DNA from 3 places in the Bacillus sp. GW821-FHT11D08 genome. Region 1 is predicted to be linked to each of the others. Evidence: riboswitches for the same ligand, from Rfam matches in the RefSeq annotation. Region 1 holds a riboswitch; each other region holds the start of a gene.
The links. A riboswitch is a leader RNA that binds a small molecule or an ion and turns the genes downstream of it on or off. The one in region 1 is predicted to bind S-adenosylmethionine.
Positions count from the first base shown of each region.

Region 2: it holds a riboswitch for S-adenosylmethionine, as region 1 does, so the genes downstream of both, metN (methionine ABC transporter ATP-binding protein MetN) here and mtnW (2,3-diketo-5-methylthiopentyl-1-phosphate enolase) in region 1, are expected to answer to the same signal.
Region 3: it holds a riboswitch for S-adenosylmethionine, as region 1 does, so the genes downstream of both, AC1RRX_RS04345 (bifunctional homocysteine S-methyltransferase/methylenetetrahydrofolate reductase) here and mtnW (2,3-diketo-5-methylthiopentyl-1-phosphate enolase) in region 1, are expected to answer to the same signal.

Region 1 covers NZ_JBXARS010000002.1:396,732-400,001, forward strand. The annotation lists gene AC1RRX_RS05740 (carbon-nitrogen family hydrolase) at 1-47, opposite strand, end outside; gene AC1RRX_RS05745 (pyridoxal phosphate-dependent aminotransferase) at 139-1,335, shown strand; SAM riboswitch class I at 1,372-1,471, shown strand; gene mtnW (2,3-diketo-5-methylthiopentyl-1-phosphate enolase) at 1,553-2,767, shown strand; gene mtnX (2-hydroxy-3-keto-5-methylthiopentenyl-1-phosphate phosphatase) at 2,764-3,270, shown strand, end outside.
Region 2 covers NZ_JBXARS010000001.1:512,425-515,694, forward strand. The annotation lists gene AC1RRX_RS02605 (toprim domain-containing protein) at 1-190, shown strand, start outside; gene AC1RRX_RS02610 (thioredoxin family protein) at 193-513, shown strand; gene AC1RRX_RS02615 (SCP2 sterol-binding domain-containing protein) at 610-960, shown strand; SAM riboswitch class I at 1,069-1,175, shown strand; gene metN (methionine ABC transporter ATP-binding protein MetN) at 1,281-2,306, shown strand; gene AC1RRX_RS02625 (methionine ABC transporter permease) at 2,299-2,967, shown strand; gene metQ (methionine ABC transporter substrate-binding lipoprotein MetQ) at 2,981-3,270, shown strand, end outside.
Region 3 covers NZ_JBXARS010000002.1:153,548-156,817, reverse strand. The annotation lists gene AC1RRX_RS04355 (CvfB family protein) at 1-711, opposite strand, end outside; gene AC1RRX_RS04350 (YajQ family cyclic di-GMP-binding protein) at 811-1,302, shown strand; SAM riboswitch class I at 1,403-1,524, shown strand; gene AC1RRX_RS04345 (bifunctional homocysteine S-methyltransferase/methylenetetrahydrofolate reductase) at 1,614-3,270, shown strand, end outside.

The sequences.
Region 1 (3,270 bases):
TTTCCGTATGAAATATCAAATTGCAAACAGGAAACGGTCCATTTCATTTTTTAACACCTCAAGTTTCTCTTTACTTTTTTTATTTAACCATATATGATGATGGACTATCATTTCAAGACATTTTTAGAAGGTGAAAATATGAACTTTGAAATCTCAGATGTACTCAAACAGCTGCCGGAACAATTTTTCGCATCATTGGTGCAAAAAGTGAATCAAAAGCTGAAAGAAGGCAGAGACGTCATCAATTTAGGGCAGGGAAACCCTGATCAGCCGACGCCTCAGCATATCGTTGAAGAAATGAAGCGCGCCGTCGAAAGGCCGGAAAATCATAAATACTCATCATTCCGGGGCGCTTACAGCTTCAAAGAAGCAGCCGCTGCATTTTATGAAAGGGAGTACGGGGTCACGCTTGATCCGGAAACGGAAGTCGCCGTGCTGTTCGGAGGCAAGGCGGGACTTGTTGAGCTTCCGCAATGTCTTTTAAACCCGGGAGATACCATTCTGGTGCCTGATCCCGGATATCCTGATTACTGGTCAGGCGTCGCCCTTGCAAAAGCGAGAATGGAAATGATGCCGCTGACGGAAGAAAGAGGGTTTCTCCCTGATTACAGCGTAATTCCTGAAAAGGTGCGGAGCGAGGCGAAGCTGCTGTATCTCAATTATCCGAATAATCCGACCGGCGCTGTGGCGACAGAGGCGTTTTTCGAGGAGACGGTCGGTTTTGCGGAGCAAAACGGCATTTGTGTCGTTCATGATTTCGCGTACGGAGCCGTCGGCTTTGACGGGCATAAACCGCTGAGCTTTTTGCAGACCGAAGGCGCAAAAGAGACGGGAATCGAAATCTATACCTTGTCCAAAACGTATAATATGGCGGGCTGGCGGGTCGGATTTGCCGTCGGAAACGCTTCTGTCATCGAAGCGATCAACCTTTATCAGGATCATATGTTTGTCAGCCTGTTTCCCGCGGCGCAGCAGGCGGCGGCAGCCGCACTTTTAGCGGATCAGGCATGCGTCGCGGCGCAAAATGACAGATATGAATCAAGACGCAATGCATGGATTAAAGCCTGCCGCAATATCGGCTGGGATGTGACGGCTCCGGCGGGCTCCTTTTTTGCATGGCTCCCTGTGCCTGACGGTTATACGTCACAGTCGTTTTCAGATCTGCTGCTCGAGAAAGCGGATGTCGCGGTCGCTGCCGGAAACGGGTTCGGAAAATGGGGGGAAGGCTATATAAGAGTCGGTCTTCTGACAAGTGAAGAAAGACTTAAAGAAGCTGCGGAACGGATCGGGAAACTGAATCTTTTCACCCGAAAAAGCATTGACATATCAGAATAACAATGCGATAATTCAAAATACTTTATAAAATCATTATTCTTATCAAGAGCAGGCAGAGGGACGAGCCCGATGAAGCCCGGCAACCGACTGATAAAGCACGGTGCTAATTCTTGCAGCAGGAGCTGAGAGATAAGATTCGGACATAACACGAAGCCTCTTTCTGCTCAAACGGAAGAGGTTTTTTTATGTTTTGCGAAAGAAAGAGAGGCGTTCACGCATGAGCGAAGTATTGGCAACATATCTTCTGACAGACACAACGGACAGTGAAAAGCGGGCGGAACAGATTGCGGCGGGGCTGACGGTAGGCTCCTGGACTGACCTGCCCCTGGTGAAGCAGGAACAGCTCAGAAAACATAAAGGGCGGGTCGTAAAAGTTGAGGAGAAAGAAGGAACCTCAGAAAACGAAACACAATCCGTCATCACCATCGCCTATCCCGAGGCGAATTTTTCAAGAGATATTCCGGCCGTCCTGACGACGGTATTCGGAAAGCTGTCACTGGACGGAAAAATAAAATTGACTGATCTTGAATTTTCCGAAGGGTTTAAACGCTCCCTTCCCGGGCCGAAATTCGGTATATACGGCATCCGCAAACTGCTGGGCGAATTTGAAAGACCGCTTCTGATGAGCATATTTAAAGGCGTGATCGGACGGGATCTCGCCGACATTAAAGAACAGCTCAGACAGCAGGCGCTCGGCGGCGTGGATCTTATTAAAGATGACGAAATTTTCTTTGAAAATGAACTGGCTCCGTTTGAAACCCGCATTATCGAAGGAAAACAAGTCCTGAAGGAAACCCGGGAGGAAACGGGGCATAAAACGCTGTATGCCGTAAACCTTACGGGAAGGACCGCTGAATTGCGGGATAAAGCGAGGCGCGCGGCAGAACTCGGGGCGGACGCGCTTTTATTGAATGTGTTTGCTTACGGTTTAGATGTGATGCAGAGCCTTGCTGAGGACAGGGAAATCCCGCTTCCGATCATGGCGCATCCGGCAGTCAGCGGCGCGTTCACATCATCTCCCGTTTACGGCTTGTCGCATGCGCTTTTGCTCGGCAAGCTGAACCGCTATTGCGGCGCTGATTTCAGTTTATTTCCGTCACCTTACGGATCCGTTGCTCTTCCGAAGGAGTCCGCGCTTGCAATCCATGATGAATGTGTAAAAGACGATGTCTTTCATCCGTCGTTTGCCGTCCCGTCAGCAGGCATTCACCCCGGTATGGTGCCATTATTGATGCGCGATTTCGGCATCGATCACATCATCAATGCCGGCGGAGGCATTCACGGCCATCCGAAAGGAGCCGAGGGCGGGGGAAAAGCGTTCCGCGCCATCATTGATGCGGTGCTTGAAGCGCAGCCGATTGAAGAAAAAGCCGCGTCGTGCAAAGATCTTCAGCTCGCATTAGACAAATGGGGAAGGGTGGAAGCCGTATGACCCGCACACCGCTGATTATTTGTGATTTCGACGGAACGGTCACCATGAACGACAACATTGTCAGCATGATGAAAGAATTCGCGCCTCCTGAGTGGCTTGAATTAAAAGACGGTGTTCTGTCTAAAAGCATATCAATCCAAGAAGGAGTCGGCCGGATGTTCGGACTGCTGCCGAGCAGCTTAAAAGAAGAACTGACCGGCTTTATTCTGAAGGATGCGAAAATACGGGACGGCTTTTTGGATTTTGTCTCGTTTGTCCGGTCAAACGGCCTCCCGTTTTATATCGTAAGCGGGGGAATGGACTTTTTTGTGCATCCGCTTTTGGAAGGGATCGTAGAAAAGGAGCGGATTTTCTGCAATCATGCATCCTTTGACAATGAGCATATTCATATAGACTGGCCGCACGCCTGTGACGGAGACTGTACCAATCAATGCGGCTGCTGCAAACCGTCAGTCATCCGTAAGCTATCCGATCAGCAGAAATTTCTCATTATGATCGGTGAT
Region 2 (3,270 bases), on a different contig from region 1:
CGCAGATGACTCCGGAGAAAAATTAAGAAAACAGCTGAAACGGGAGCTTCCCGAAGCGCGCCATATTTATATAGACAGAACATACAGGCAAGTCGAGTCGTGCCCGGGCCATCATCTCGCATCTGTGCTGATCAGAGCCGGCTTTGATGCTGACACTGTATTTTTGAAAAAGAACGACCTGAGGTGGTAAACATGAAAGAACTCCAAGAAAATGAACTCGAATCGATTCAGGATGACGTTTATCTCCTGTATTTGTACACCCCGTTTTGCGGCACATGCCAGCTGGCGTCCAAAATGCTAACTGTCGTCGAAGAAATGCTGCCCGGCGCCGCCTTCTATAAAAACAACGTGAATTATTCCCCCGCATTCGCCAAAGCCTATCAGATTGAAAGCGTTCCGTGCTTTTTGCTGTTTAAAGGCGGAGAGCTTGTTGAGAAAGGATACGCCTTCCGCTCCGTTTCCTATTTATATGAGCTGATTAAACAAAAAACATCGCAAACGTTCCCGATGTGACAATATTTACAGGAAAATGTCGTGCGGTTTATAAAGGGTTCTGTCCGTTAAAAAGAGAAAGTGTATGTATGGCCATTAAAACGGGAGGTTATACGAGTGGAGAAAATAGAAGTTTCAGAGAATGACGGACAGCATCTGTTTTTGAAACCGCTATTAAACGCCTCAACGCTGCTGATTACATTCCAAGGAGAAACAGAAGCCTTAACGGTCTCAATTAACGGACAGGGAGAAATGAGAAAAACGTCGGTTTCAAAGGAAAAATCTAATTTGACCTTTTACGGAAACCAGACGGAAATCATTCATCTCCTGCATGGTGATGTCTCTTTGCAAAAGCTTATCCAAAGCGGAAAACTCAAAGTGAAAGGATCATTCAGAGCTCTGCTGAAGCTGGAGGCCATCCTCTGGCTGACAAACGGATTTTTTCAGGCGATCAGTAAACGGCCGTAACTCAATCTACTATGTGACAATAGCTTCCAATATTTATTTTATTGACTTTTTATCATTCGCCGTGCTATTCTACAGTAAGAATTTCCGGACGAAAATACGATATGTTTTCTCTTATCAAGAGAGGTGGAGGGAAGTGCCCTATGAAGCCCGGCAACCATCAACAATGTTGAAATGGTGCCAATTCACTCGAAGCGGTCTGCTTTGAAAGATGAGAGAAAGGCCTTTTTCAATAAGCCTTTCTGCTCATTTTTGCAGAAAGGCTTTTCTTTTGCGGAGAAACCCGGAAGATTTCTTAGAATAGTGTAAGGCGGGTGATTGCTTTGATCCATCTTCAAAATGTTTCAAAAATTTACAAAGCGAAGCATGGGGATGTCAATGCTGTCCAAGATGTCACTCTTGATATCAAAAAGGGCGAAATATTTGGAATTATAGGATATAGCGGAGCTGGTAAAAGTTCCTTAATCCGTCTCCTGAACGGCCTTGAAAAGCCGACGTCGGGAACCGTGGAAGTCGCGGGGACGGAATTAAATAAAGTAAGCAGCCGCGGGCTGAGAAAAGCGCGCCAGGAAATCAGCATGATCTTCCAGCATTTTAACCTTCTGTGGTCGCGCACCGTCCGGGAGAACATTATGTTTCCGCTGGAAATCGCCGGCGTGAAAAAAAGCGAACGGGTCCGCCGCGCTGATGAATTGATTAAACTGGTCGGATTAGAGGGGAAAGAAAAATCTTATCCGTCGCAGCTGAGCGGCGGTCAAAAGCAGCGTGTCGGCATCGCCCGGGCGCTCGCCAATAATCCGAAAGTCCTTCTGTGCGATGAAGCGACATCAGCGCTCGATCCGCAGACGACCGATTCAATTTTGGATCTTTTATCCGATATAAATGACAGACTCGGCCTGACGATCGTGCTCATTACCCATGAAATGCACGTCATCCGAAAAATCTGCAACAGAGTCGCAGTCATGGAAAACGGGAAAGTCGTTGAAGAAGGCGAAGTACTCCAAGTTTTCAGAAACCCGCGCGAACCGATGACCAAGCGTTTCGTTCAGCAGGTGACAGAACCAGAGGAGACGAAAGAAACCATCCAGCATTTTCTGCAGGAAACAGCGACAGGAAAAACGATTCAGCTTTCATTTGTCGGGCAGGCAGCCGAGCAGCCCCTCATTACGGAAATGATCCGAAACTTTGATGTGGACGTCAATATTCTGCAGGGGAAAATTTCACAGACGAAGGACGGAGCCTACGGTTCTTTATTCATTCATATTGACGGTCAGGAAAAAGAAGTAGAAAACGTGATCCGGTTCATCAAAGACAAACAGGTAGAAGCAGAGGTGATCACAAATGTTTGAAAAATGGTTCCCGAACGTTGATATAACCGAGCTGTGGACGGCCACATACGAGACCCTTTATATGACGGTCATCGCTTTAGTTTTTTCATTTATCATCGGAGCGGTTCTCGGTCTTCTGCTCTTTTTAACGGGCAAGGGAAGCTTATGGGAAAATAAAATCATTAACACCGTGATTGCGGCGGTCGTTAATATTTTCAGGTCTATTCCGTTTCTTATTTTAATTATTCTGCTTCTCGGCTTTACTAAGATTTTGGTCGGATCGATTTTAGGACCGAACGCCGCATTGCCGGCGCTGATTATCGGCTCCGCGCCGTTTTACGCCCGTCTTGCGGAAATTGCGCTCCGGGAAGTCGATAAAGGAGTCATCGAAGCTGCCAGATCAATGGGAGCAAAGACATCGACGATTATCTTCAAAGTGCTGATTCCTGAATCAATGCCTGCGTTAATTTCAGGCATCACCGTTACGGCCATCGCCCTGATCGGATCTACCGCCATTGCCGGCGCCATCGGTTCAGGCGGACTCGGAAACCTTGCATATGTAGAAGGCTACCAGTCCAATAATACGGATGTAACGTTTGTAGCGACAGTATTTATACTCATCATCGTCTTTATCATTCAGATTATCGGTGATGTAATTACAAATATAATAGACAAAAGATAAGGGAGGATTTACATTGAAAAAGATTGTATTAAGTGCGCTGCTGCTTGTGTTCGCGGGAGTTTTGGCCGCCTGCGGATCAAACGGCTCGAATAAAAAGGAAATCGTCGTCGCCGCGACAAAAACACCGCATGCTGAAATCTTAAAAGAAGCGGAACCGCTCTTGAAGGAAAAAGGCTACACATTAAAAGTAAAAGTGCTGAACGATTACAAAATGTACAACAAAGCGTTAGCTGATAATGAAGTGGATGCGAACTACTTCCAGCACGTTCCTTACCTTGAACAGGAAATGAAGGAAAATAAAGA
Region 3 (3,270 bases), 240 kb from region 1:
GTCAACCGAAAGCGCATCCTGCTTTCTCGGCAGCAGGGACATGTTGACGGAGCCGTCTTCCTTCACCTCGATGACACGCCCTGTCACGCGGCTGCCGAGTCTCGGCTCTTCTTTTCTTTCTGAAGGGTGAATAAACGCGCGGATGCCTTCATCGGTAATCAGAAAAGAGCCTGATGCAATCAGTCTGTACACCGTGCCCGTCAGGTCTTTATTCATGACGTCTTCCCCTGCATCCGTAAATAATTCACTGATGATATCCTCAGGCGCCGGCTTGGCAAACATGCGCCCGCGGCTTGTCACCTTCAGCATGCAATACAGTCTGTCTCCTTTTTGCGGCCAGACGGATTTGTACGGAGGCAGGTGCTCCGTTGCGACGAGCGCGTCTTTTGACAGACCGACGTCGACGAATACGCCCATATCTTCCACAGCGTCCGTCACTTCCACCCATCCGTAGTCATAAAAGCTGATGAGCGGCTTTTTCATCGTCGCCGCGAGTCTTTCCTGATGATCGACGTAAATAAATACGTCCACTTCATCTCTGTCTTCGATATCCTCTGTGATTTCACTGTTATGTAAAAGAACCGTATCCTCGCCGTCGGTTAAAAAATAACCGAAATCGGTTTGGTGATCTATACTAAGCGTGAGCTGCTGCCCTGGTCTCATGTTATCGTCCTTCCTGATTCGCCCGTATGAGGCTGATGTTTTTCTCATTTTTTCCAATATGCATAAATTCATGCTTTATGCTGTTGGACATTTCTCTTTATTCTACTATAATCAACTCATAAGTGAAATGTTATAGGAGGTTTTCTCATGGCAAAAGAAAGTTCTTTTGATATTGTATCCAAAGTTGAATTTCCCGAAGTGCAGAATGCGATTCAGATGACGCTGAAAGAAATCGGCACGCGCTATGACTTTAAAGGATCGAAAAGCGATGTAACTTTAGAAAAGGAAGAACTTGTCCTGATTTCTGATGACGAGTTTAAACTGAATCAGCTCAAAGATGTGCTGAGCGGCAAGCTGATCAAACGGGACGTGCCGACGAAAAACATTGAATACGGCAAAATCGAAAATGCATCGGGAGGCACGGTGCGCCAGCGTGCGAAGCTTGTACAGGGCATTGATAAAGACAACGCCAAAAAAATCAACGCGGTGATTAAAAACTCCGGCTTGAAGGTCAAGTCGCAGATTCAGGACGACCAAGTGCGCGTCACCGGAAAAAATAAAGATGATCTGCAGCAGATTATTGCAGCCGTCCGCGGAGCAGACCTGCCGATTGACGTTCAATTTATTAATTTTAGATAAATTATGTGATTCCTATTGATTATTGTCTCTATTTTCGGTAAATTTGGAGAAAGGGATTTTCACAGTTAAGTTTTGGAAACCCATGACAATTACATGAACGTTCTTATCAAGAGAAGCCGAGGGACTGGCCCGACGACGCTTCAGCAACCGGTGTAGTGGTTTACCCAAACCATGACCAAGGTGCTAAATCCAGCAAGCTAAAAACAGCTTGGAAGATAAGAAGAGAGACAAATGATTACAAAGTCTTCTTCTTAAGAAGACTTTTTTTATTTCTCTTTTTTCCTTGCTGAATGTGACGAAGGAGGCAAACAATGGGACTATTACAAGACTTAAAAGAACGGATTTTAATCGGAGACGGCGCGATGGGCACTCTCCTCTATTCCTACGGCATTGACAGATGTTTTGAGGAACTGAACGTATCAAAGCCCGAAGAGATCAAGCGGATACATAAGGCTTACGTGGAAGCCGGGGCAGACATCATCCAGACAAATACGTACGGCGCGAATTTTATTAAGCTCTCAAGATACGGACTTGAGGACGAAACGAAAAAAATCAATCAGGAGGCGGTCAGAATCGCGCGCGCTTCCTCAGACGGCGCTTATGTATTGGGAACGATGGGCGGCATCCGCACCTTTAACAAAAACGCCTACAGCCTGGAGGAGATTAAACGCAGCTTTCGGGAGCAGCTTTATTTATTGCTGCACGAAGAGCCGGACGGTCTGCTTCTGGAAACATACTATGATTTAGAAGAGGCGCGCGAAGTGCTGAAGATCGCGAGAAAAGAAACGGAACTTCCGATTATGCTGAACGTATCCATGCACGAACAGGGCGTGCTGCAGGACGGAACGCCGCTTCGGGAAGCCCTCAGGTCCATTGCCGATCTCGGCGCTGACATAACGGGAATCAATTGCCGGCTCGGCCCGTACCACATGATTGAAGCGCTCACCGAAGTGCCGATTTTCAGTGACGCTTATTTATCGGTCTATCCGAACAGCAGCCTTCCGTCTTTAGAAGAAGGCCGGCTTGTTTATGATACGGACGATGCCTATTTCCGGGAGAGCGCCGTACAGTTCCGCACTCAGGGCGCGCGCATTATCGGCGGCTGCTGCGGTACGACGCCAAACCATATCAGAGCCATGGCTGAAGCGGTCCGCGGCCTTTCCCCCGTCACTGAGAAAGAAGTGAAAATCAGACGGGAAGAAGAAGTCATCTCAGTCAGCAACGAACGAATCGAACCGGGTTTAAACGAAATCGCCGCTCAAAAACGGTCAATTATCGTAGAGCTTGATCCGCCGAAAAAATTGAATTTTGACAAATTTCTGCAAGCGGCGGCTGAATTAAAAGAAACCGGCATAGAAGCGCTGACGCTCGCCGACAATTCATTGGCGACACCGCGGATCAGCAATGCAGCCTGCGGTTCATTGCTGAAAGAGCGCCTTGATATCCGTTCTCTCGTTCACATTACATGCAGAGACCGCAACATCATCGGCCTTCAGTCACATTTAATGGGGCTGGATACGCTCGGGCTCACCGACATTTTAGCCATCACGGGTGATCCTTCAAAAATCGGCGACTTTCCAGGGGCTACCTCCGTCTATGATTTAACGTCCTTTGACTTGATCAGGCTGATTAAACAATTCAACGAGGGCATTTCTTTATCAGGGAAACCGCTCGGCAAGAAAACGAACTTTTCCGTAGCCGGAGCATTTAATCCGAATGTCCGCCATCTCGATAAAGCAGTAAAACGGCTGGAGAAAAAAATCGAGTGCGGAGCTGACTACTTCGTGTCCCAGCCTGTCTACTCGGAGCAGCAGCTCATTGACATTCATCATGAAACGAAGCATCTCAAAACACCGGTGTATATCGGAATCATGCCGTTAACGAGCAGCCGCAACGCAGAGTTCATCCATCATGAAATCCCGGGCATTAAGCTGTCAGACAGCATCCGCGAAAAAATGGCGCTCGCCG